2 regions of the Kribbella sp. NPDC023855 genome follow, and region 2 is predicted to be linked to the other one. Evidence: riboswitches for the same ligand, from Rfam matches in the RefSeq annotation. Region 2 holds a riboswitch; the other holds the start of a gene.
What was found. Region 2 has a riboswitch for S-adenosylmethionine ahead of AB0F51_RS01235 (aminotransferase class V-fold PLP-dependent enzyme). Riboswitches for the same ligand answer to the same signal wherever they lie in the genome.
Positions count from the first base shown of each region.

Region 1 (4,944 bases), on a different contig from region 2:
TCACGTGGGGGATTCTGCTCCTGCTCGGAGTGGCCATCACCGGAGGACTGCTGACACCGCTGACCTGGGGAGGGGCCGCGATCGGGCTCCTGCTGGTGCTGGTGGTCCGGCCCTTGGTCGCTTGGTTCTCCCTGGCCGGTACTCGGCTGCGGCAGTCGGAGCGATGGGTGACAGCCGCCTTCGGCGTACGGGGTGTGGGCTCGGTTTTCTATCTGGCTTATGCGGGGTCCGAATTCAGTGCGGATCTGCCGTGGTTGTGGGCGACGGTCGGGTTCTGTATCGCGCTGAGTGTGCTTGTTCACGGCGTCGCAGCGACTCCGATGATGCGGATGGTCGAGCGGCGCCGCGAGGGTTGAGCGCCCGGGCCGGAGGTTCGGCGCCGTGCCGGACCGCTCCGGCGGCGGCGATCCCGGCGGCGAAATCCTTCAGTTTCTCGAACATGGCTCCATCCTGCGAGTTCTGCTGCCGTCACAGAAGTGGCGCAGCTGACCACGATCGCTAAGATTTCGACACATGGTCGGGAAGAAGCAGGTGGAGCTGGTCCGGCCGACGGTGTCCGTGCTCGCCTACGACGGGATGACCGGGTTCGAGGCCGGCATTGTGATGGAGGTGTTCGGGTTCGTCTGGCCGGACCTCGACCAGCCCTGGTACGAGCTGAAGGTCTGCACCGAGACGCCGGAGCCGATCCGGGTGATCGGTGGCGCGACGATGAGCAGCCCGCACGGGCTGGCGGAGTTCGCCGCGGCCGACACGGTCGTCATCCCCAGCGTCGCCGATCCGCGCGGGCCGACGTCACCGCAACTCATCGAGGCGCTGCAGCACGCTCATACTCGCGGTGCTCGCATCGTGTCGATCTGCTCAGGCGCCTTCGCACTCGCCGCCGCCGGGCTGCTGGACGGCCGTCGCGCAACCACGCACTGGCGGTACGCCGAACTGCTGCGCGAGCTCCACCCTGCTGTCCTGGTGGACCCGGAGCCGCTCTACACCGACGAGGGTGACGTGCTCACGAGCGCGGGTTGCGCTGCCGGGCTCGACCTCGCGATGCATCTGGTCCGGAAGGATTTCGGCGCAGCCGTCGCCAACGCGGTTGCTCGCCGACTCGTGATTCAGCCGTATCGGGCCGGTGGCCAAGCGCAGTACATCGAGTCGCCGCTGCCGCCGGAGCCGGACGACTCGCCGGTCGCTCGGAGTCTCGGGTGGGCGTTGGAGCACTTGGCCGAGCCCATCGGCGTACCGGATCTGGCGCGGGAAGCCGGGCTGTCACCACGGACCTATCTGCGGCATTTCGTTCGAGCGACCGGTACGACGCCGGCCAAGTGGCTGATCGCGCAACGCTTGCAGGCGGCGCTGACGATGCTGGAAACCGGGGATGCGCCGGTGGAGGAGATCGCGGTGGCGGCCGGGTTCACCACCGCGGTGACGATGCGGCACCACTTCGGCAAGGTGCTGCGGACGTCGCCTTCGGCGTACCGGCGGACCTTCCGCGAAAGCGGGCCGGAGGCGGCCGGCCGAGGGCCGGCGGTCACGCCTGAGCCGCGCGCGAGCTGAGATCGGCTGTCTCGCATGGTGGGAACCGAAGACACAATATGGACCCGATTGGGTAACCTCGGCAGTGCTCATCCAGAGGGACTGAGGGAAACGGCCCGTTGAAGTCCCGGCAACCCTCCCCGTTCGGCGTCTCGATCCGAGGCTTCCGGCGGTGGAACGGTGCCAAATCCGTCCTGTGCCGAGATCCGGCCCGGGGAAGATGAGGAGGGAAAACTCCGCCATGAGCCTGAGCACCGCGCCGACCACCCACACCATCCGTGAAGGTGCCTTCGGCAACGGAACGCACCTGAGCTGTCGCGCTTGTGGCGCGAAGTCCGAACTCGGTCCGTTCTACGCCTGTATGGAGTGCTTCGGTCCGCTGGAGGTCGGGTACGAGTTCCCGACCATCACGCGTGAGCAGATCGAAGCCGGACCCAAGAACATCTGGCGCTACCAGCCGCTGCTGCCCGTCCCCGTCGACGTGGCCAGCTTCCCGAACACCGAGCCCGGCTACACCCGGCTGATCGACGCCGGCAACCTGGCCCGCGAGCTCGGCCTGCGCAAGCTGTGGGTGAAGGACGACTCGGGCAACCCGACCCACTCGTTCAAGGACCGGGTCGTCGCGTCCGCCCTGAGCGCCACCCGCGAGCTCGGCATGAAGGTCTTCGCCTGCCCCTCCACCGGCAACCTGGCGAACGCGGTCGCCGCGGCCGCCGCCCGGGCCGGGATCCGCTCGGTCGTGTTCATCCCGCAGGACCTCGAGCGCCCCAAGATCATCACCACCGCCGTGTACGGCGGAACGCTGGTGGCCGTCGAGGGCAACTACGACGACGTCAACAAGCTCGCCTCCGAGATCGCCGGTGAGGAGGAAGGCTGGGCGTTCGTGAACGTCAACGTCCGGCCGTACTACTCCGAAGGCTCCAAGACGCTCGCCTTCGAGATCGCCGAGCAGCTCGGCTGGCGGATCCCGCAGCAGGTGGTGATCCCGGTCGCGTCCGGCTCGCAGCTGACCAAGATCGACAAGGGCTTCACCGAGCTCGGCAAGCTCGGGCTGGTCGACGCGACCGACTACAAGATCTACGGCGCGCAGGCGACCGGGTGCTCGCCGGTGGCGCAGGCGTTCCGCGACGGCCACGACGTGGTGAAGCCGGTCAAGCCGGACACCATCGCGAAGTCGCTGGCGATCGGGAACCCGGCCGACGGGCCGTACGTGCTGGACGTGGCCCGGCGTACCGGCGGGGTGATCGAGGACGTCAGCGACGAAGAGGTTGTCGAGGGCATCCAGTTGCTGGCCCGGACTGAGGGCATCTTCACCGAGACCGCCGGTGGCGTGACGGTCGCGACGCTGAAGAAGCTGATCGAGACCGGCCAGCTCGACCCCGACGCCGAAACCGTCATCATCAACTCCGGCGACGGGCTCAAGACGCTCGACGCCGTGGCCGACCGGGTCGGCCCGAAGGTCACCATCCCCGCGTCGTACGACGCCTTCGTGAAGGCTGGTTTGCAGTGAGCGTCAGCGTCCGTGTCCCGACCATCCTGCGCCCCTACACCCAGGGCGCATCCGAGGTCTCCGTCGACGGCTCCACCCTGAGCGAGGTCCTGGACTCCCTCGACACGTCGTACCCCGGCATCAAGAGCCGAGTCCTCGACGAATCCGGCGAACTGCGCCGCTTCGTCAACATCTACGTAGACAACGACGACGTCCGCTTCGCCGAAGGCCTCCAAACCACCATCAAAGACGGCGGCCAGGTCTCCATCATCCCCGCCGTAGCCGGCGGCTGACAGCACTCCACAACGGCGAAAATGCGTAGGAGTTCGCGCGGTGCGGTAGGGGCGAGCGTGCTCGCTCGCCTCCGGCTCGCCTCGCGTGGCGAGCAACCGCGAGGCGAGCAACCGTAGGTGCATCAGCCGGCAACTGGCGGGCACCGACAAGCAACAAGGCGGAAGACAAGCCGCGCCACCGCGGTGGTCTTCCGCCTCATCTCTACGACGAGAACCTCAGCCAAACACAAGAATTTTCTTTGTTTTCAAGAGTTTTTGTTCTTGTGGTTGTCTGTTGCTGGGTCAGTCGGTGCCGAATTCCATCGCGGCGTTGTCGAGGAGTTCGTCGTCGGGGTTGACCTGGCCTCGGGAGGCGATGGCGTCGGCTCCGCCCTGGGTCATTTCGCCGATCAGGGTGGTGTCGGCGCCGAGGAGTTCGGCGTGGGCTGTGCCGATCATGCCGAGGCCGGCGTACTGCTCCAGCTTGGCGCGGGAGTCGGCGATGTCCAGGTTGCGCATGGTGAGCTGGCCGATCCGGTCGACCGGGCCGAAGGCGGAGTCCTCGGTGCGCTCCATCGACAGCTTGTCCGGGTGGTAGCTGAACGCCGGTCCGGTGGTGTCGAGGATCGAGTAGTCCTCGCCCCGCCGCAGCCGCAGCGTGACCTCACCGGTGATCGCCGAGCCGACCCACCGCTGCAGCGACTCCCGGATCATCAGCGCCTGCGGGTCCAGCCAGCGACCCTCGTACATCAGCCGCCCGAGCTTGCGTCCCTCGTTGTGGTACGCCGCGATGGTGTCCTCGTTGTGGATCGCGTTCACCAGCCGCTCGTACGCCGCGTGCAGCAGCGCCATCCCCGGCGCCTCGTAGATGCCGCGGCTCTTCGCCTCGATGATCCGGTTCTCGATCTGGTCCGACATGCCCAGCCCGTGCCGGCCACCGATCGCGTTCGCCTCCAGTACCAGGTCGACCGCGGAGCCGAACTCCTTGCCGTTGATCGTCACCGGCCGGCCCTGGACGAAGCCGATCGTGACGTCCTCGGTGGCGATCTCGACCTCGGGGTCCCAGAACTTCACGCCCATGATCGGGGTGACGGTTTCCACCCCGGTGTCGAGGTGCTCCAGCGTCTTCGCCTCGTGCGTCGCGCCCCAGATGTTCGCGTCGGTCGAGTACGCCTTCTCGGTGCTGTCCCGGTACGGCAGGTCGTGGGCGAGCAGCCACTCGCTCATCTCCTTGCGCCCGCCGAGCTCGGTGACGAAGGCGGCGTCGAGCCACGGCTTGTAGATCCGCAGGTTCGGGTTGGTGAGCAGCCCGTACCGGTAGAACCGCTCGATGTCGTTGCCCTTGAAGGTCGAGCCGTCGCCCCAGATCTGGACGTTGTCCTCGAGCATCGCGCGGACCAGCAGCGTGCCGGTCACCGCCCGGCCCAGCGGGGTGGTGTTGAAGTACGCCCGGCCGCCGGTGCGGATGTGGAACGCGCCGCAGGTCAGCGCGGCCAGCCCCTCCTCGACCAGCGCCGCACGGCAGTCGACCAGCCGGGAGATCTCGGCGCCGTACGCCTTGGCGCGACCGGGGACCGAGTCGATGTCGGGTTCGTCGTACTGGCCGATGTCGGCGGTGTAGGTGCAGGGCACGGCGCCCTTGTCGCGCATCCACGC
Region 1 covers NZ_JBFAAA010000008.1:154,373-159,316, reverse strand. The annotation lists gene AB0F51_RS26345 (cation:proton antiporter) at 1-356, shown strand, start outside; gene AB0F51_RS26340 (helix-turn-helix domain-containing protein) at 514-1,548, shown strand; SAM riboswitch class I at 1,614-1,754, shown strand; gene thrC (threonine synthase) at 1,769-3,037, shown strand; gene AB0F51_RS26330 (ubiquitin-like small modifier protein 1) at 3,034-3,309, shown strand; gene argG (argininosuccinate synthase) at 3,592-4,944, opposite strand, start outside.
Region 1: linked by a shared signal. The riboswitch ahead of thrC (threonine synthase) and the one ahead of AB0F51_RS01235 (aminotransferase class V-fold PLP-dependent enzyme) in region 2 are both predicted to bind S-adenosylmethionine.

Region 2 (4,944 bases):
TCGGGTGGTGGTCGTTGCGCGCGGTGGCCGACCGGATCACGTCGCCGAGGCTGACGATCTCCTTGTCGGTGTTCGGGATCTCGATGCCGATCGCGGACTTGCCGGGGATCGGCGACAGGATCCGTACGTCGGCCGAGGCGACCGCGTAGGCGATGTTCTTCGACAGTGCGGTGACCTTCTCGACCTTCACCGCGGAGCCGAGCTCAACCTCGTACCGGGTGACCGTCGGGCCGCGGGTGTAGCCGGTGACCTGGGCGTCGATGCCGAACTGGTCGAACACCTCGGTGAGCCGGTCCACGACGGCGTCGGAGGCCTTGGTCCGGGCCTTGTGCACCGAACCGGGCTTCAGGATCTGGCCGTCGGGCAGCGTGTAGGTGATGTCGCCGGACAGGCTGAGCTGCTCCACCCGCTGCGGCAGCGGGGTGTGCGGCGGCGGCTCGCCGGGCGGCTCCGGGTCGGAGTCCTTCTTAGAGCCGGCCTTCATCGCGCCCGCAACGGCTCCGTAGATCGGCGGGGCAGCGGCCGCGGCAGCCGCAGCGGCGTCTGCGTCGACGTCGTACGGGTCCTCTTCCGGCTCGACGGCGGCTTTCTTGCGGCCGCGCTTGGAGATCTCGCGGCCCTCGAGCACCGGCGAGTCGTATGGCTTGATGGTCGGTTCGCCGTCCTCCTCGAGGGCGGCCTTCGCGCGCCGCTCCTTGCGGGTCAGGCGCACGGTGTCGTCGGCCTGCGCGGCCACGGACGGAGCGTCGGCCGGGAGCTCGGTACGGCCGAGCAGTACGTCGAACGCGGCGCGCACGCGCAGCGGGATCGCGTAGATCGGAGTACCGGTGACCACCAGGGCACCGAAGATCGCGAGCAGGACCAGCAGAGGCGCTGTCACGTACTGCGTGAGCAGGTCGGACAGGAACGCGGACACGAAGTACCCGATCGCTCCCCCGGCATCCTGGAGCCTGCCGTCAGCCGGGTTGCTGGGACGCGGCAGGCCGTTGGCGATGTGGACCAGGCCGAGCACTCCCAGGGAGACGGAACTCCAGCCGATCACCTGGCGTCCTGCCGGGCCGTTGCGGTCCGGGTGCCGCATGGTGCGCAGGGCGATGAACAGCAGCATCAGCGGGACGGCCCAGCCGAGCATGCCGACGCTGCCGCCGACCACTGTGCGGACGGCGTTGCCGACTGCGCCTGGCAGGTCCCACCAGATCGCGGCGGCGACTACCAGCGACAGTCCGATCAGGGTGAGGCCGGCGCCGTCACGGCGGTGTGCCGGGTCGAGGTCGCGGGCGCCGTGGCCGATGCCGCGGACCATGCCGCCGAGCAGGTGGGCGATCCCGATCCAGAGCTTGATCAGTCCCCGGCCGACGGCGAGCATGGCGGTCGCGAACGGACCCGCACCGCCCGACTTGGGCGTGGCAGTACGCGCAGCGGTGGAACCACTGCGCTTGGTGCTCTGCCCACGCTTCTGGGCGCCTGACGGACGGGAGCGGCCACCTGCCGCCGAACGGCCCGAAGCAGGGCTGCTGGCTGCGGACTTCCGCGCCCGCGCCGGGGAAGACGTGCGGGTCGCCATATCTAGCAGGCTACCCCGACTACCACTCGAGTCACACGTGTCACACGCCGATCACACCGCCCCATCCGTAGCGTCACAGCCCGAACACCCGCCTCTTCCGAGGGCTTGGGCAAGGCGGGGGCGAGGCGAGGCCGGGGTGGGGTTAGCGGGGTGCGGGCAGGGGCGAGGTCGGCTGTAGCAGCGCAGGATGCGCGAGGCCGGGTCGGGGCCGGGGCTGGGCGAGGTGGGTGGCGCGAGGGCGCAGCTCGGGCGAGGCGGGTGGGCGACGTGGGGTGTGGCGGATGGCGAGGCGGGGTGGGGTGGGGTGGCGGAGGGCGAGGCGGGGTGGGCGAGGTGGGGTGGGCGAGAGCGAGGGCGAGGCGGGTGGGCGAGGGCGAGGGCGAGGCGGGTGGGCGAGACGCGGGGTTAGGCGCCGGTTGTGCCGTCTAGTTGTTGGCGGAGGAGGTCGGCGTGGCCGCAGTGGCGGGCGTGTTCGCCGATCAGGTGGATGTAGATCATGCGCAACGAGGAGACTTCGCCTTTGAAGGTGAACTGCTGGTCCAGGGAGTAGCCCTCGGCTGCCTTGTCGGACAGGGCCCACTCGTCGACAAGGGCCTCGTACTCCGCCTGTGCCTGGCTGGCGTCGATCACTTCGAAGTCCGCGTCCTTGCCCAGCGCGGGATCGAAAGCGGGATCGGCCGGCGAAGTCCCGGAGGCGGATGCGAAGTGGATGCGGAACCAGATCCGCTCCACCTTCCGGGCGTGCCGGATCAGGCCGAGGAGCGAAAGGTTGGAGGGCGGCGACGGGCGCGTGGCCAGTTGCTCGGCGGTCAGGCCGGCGCATTTGTAGAGCAGCGTCGTTCGGTAGAAGTTCAGGTAGCCGGCCAGTAGTTCCCGTTCGGGGGCGACGAGCGAGCCACTGGGGCGCTCGACCTCAGGTGCGATCCAGGTCATGCCGCCATCCTCGCCCGCACACTTCGCCCACCGGGCCAGCGCATCCGCAACCACCACCAAAACGCCAGCAACTCCCGCCTGCCGTCTCACGATACGTGCGAGTATCCCACCCACTGAGATGACTGTTGGCGAAAAGACCATCACCTTGGTTACCGTCTTCGGCAGGTCATGAGTGCCAGCGCGAAGCCCCGGCTTGCTGGCCGGCAACCCTCCTCCGCGGTGGGGTGCCCCGGGTGAGGACCCGGCCGTTCGGACACCCCGATCGGCAAGTGCGGACCACCCGGGAGCAGAACCATGTCGATCCTCTCCATCCTCGAGCCGGCCACCAGCACGGCGACCGTCCGGCCCACCGTCGCCCGGCTCACCACCGGCAGCATCCCCGCCACCGTCGCGAGCGACCTGCTGGTCCCGCTGGCCGACGGCCGCGTGACGGACTACGCCAACTTCGACCACGGTGCGAGCGCGCCGTGTCTGGAGTCGGTCCGAGCCGCGGTCGAGGCCGCGCTCCCGTCGTACGCGTCGGTGCACCGTGGCAACGGTTACGCCTCGCGGATCACCACCCAGTGGTACGAGCGGGCTCGCGCCGAGGTGCACGCCTTCGTCGGCGCCCGTGAGACGGACCAGGTGATCTTCACCCGCCAGACCACCGATGCGCTGAACCTGCTGGCCCGTGCGGTCCCGGCCGACGCGACCGTGATCGTGTTCGAGTCCGAGCACCACGCGGCCCTCCTCCCCTGGCCGGCCGGCCGCACCACGAGGCTGGCGGCGCCGACGAGTCAGGCCGCCGCGGTCACCGCGATCGCCGACGCACTGCGCGCCGCCCCCGAAGGCCCCCGCCTCGTCGTCATCACCGGCGCGTCCAACGTCACCGGCGAGATCTTCCCGATCGCCGAGATCGCCGCCGTTGCCAAGGCCCACGGCGCCCGCGTCTGCCTCGACGCCGCGCAGCTCGCCCCCCACCGCGCCGTGAACATCCAAGAGCTGGACGTCGACTGGGTCGCGCTCTCCGGCCACAAGCTCTACGCCCCGTACGGCGCCGGCGCGCTGATCGGCCGCGCTGACTGGCTGAACGCGGCCGACCCGTACCTGTACGGCGGCGGCGCGACCGCTTCGGTGACCAGCGACACGACGGTCTGGAACGAAGGCCCCGCGCGGCACGAAGGCGGCTCCCCCAACGTGATCGGCGCGATCGCCCTGGCTGCCGCGTGTGCCGCGATCAGCAAGCACCGCGACGCGATCGAGCAGCACGAACGCAGCCTGCTCGCTTGGCTCCGCACTGGACTGGCCCAGATCGCCGGCGTCACGACGTACGACATCTTCGGGGCCGACGCGGATCGGGTCGGCACCGTGTGCTTCACCGTCGAGGGTGTCAGCTCGACCCTGGTCTCCGCGGCGCTCTCAGCGGAGTACGGGATCGGGGTGCGGGACGGCAAGTTCTGTGCGCACCAGTTGGTCGGACACCTGCTGGCCGGATCGCCCGAGCACTGTACGGCGGTCCGCGCGAGCCTCGGTCTCGGTACGACGCGTGAGCACGTGGACCGCCTCGTCAACGCCGTCCGCAACCTGGCCACCAACGGCCTGACGGCGGAGTACGAGGAGTCGGCCCACGGTTGCCAGCCGGTCGGCGACCCCCGCGACCTCGAGGCTCCCCGGATCTGGTGAACCTCCCCTGCTGAAGGCCGGCACCACCGCTCGGTGCCGCCCGAACAGCAGTAGCTAGACCCCCGGCTCCAGACCTGTGTGGTGAGCGGCAAACGCCAGCAGGTCTGCCCACTCCGAAGCAACCATGGCGGCGGGCTTCCCGAAACCGTGGCCGGTGTTGACTTCGATGCGGCTCAGGACCGGGTTCTCCCCTGCCTGCACGTGCTGCAGGGTCGCCATGAACTTGTGGCTGTGCAGCGGCACCACCCGGTCGTCATGATCGCCGGTGACGACCAGGGTGGCCGGGTACGCCGTACCCTCGCGCAGGTTGTGCAGTGGCGAGTAGGCCAGCAGGTCCTCGAACTGTGCCGGGTCGTCAGGCGATCCGAAGTCGGATACCCACGCGGCGCCGACAGTGAAGAGGTGGAAGCGCAGCATGTCCATCACACCGACACCAGGCAGCGCTACTGCGAACAGGTCCGGCCGCTGGGCCATCACTGCTCCGACGAGCAGCCCGCCGTTGCTGCGGCCGTGGATGGCCAGCTGCTGCGGCGTAGTCACCTTGGTCTTGGTCAGGTGCTCCCCGACCGCGATGAAGTCGTCGAACACGTTCTGCTTGTTGGCCAGCCGCCCCTCGTCGTGCCAGGAGCTGCCGTACTCGCCACCGCCCCGCAGGTTCGTGATCACCAGTACGCCGCCTGCCGCGATCCAGGCCGGCCACCCCGGGCGGTAGTCGGCCAGCACCGGGATCCGGAAGCCGCCGTACCCGTACATCAGGGTCGGCCGCGGCTGGTCGAAGGTCAGGT
Region 2 covers NZ_JBFAAA010000001.1:271,412-276,355, reverse strand. The annotation lists gene AB0F51_RS01245 (DNA translocase FtsK 4TM domain-containing protein) at 1-1,564, opposite strand, end outside; gene AB0F51_RS01240 (DinB family protein) at 1,970-2,497, opposite strand; SAM riboswitch class IV at 2,662-2,775, shown strand; gene AB0F51_RS01235 (aminotransferase class V-fold PLP-dependent enzyme) at 2,792-4,159, shown strand; gene AB0F51_RS01230 (prolyl oligopeptidase family serine peptidase) at 4,214-4,944, opposite strand, start outside.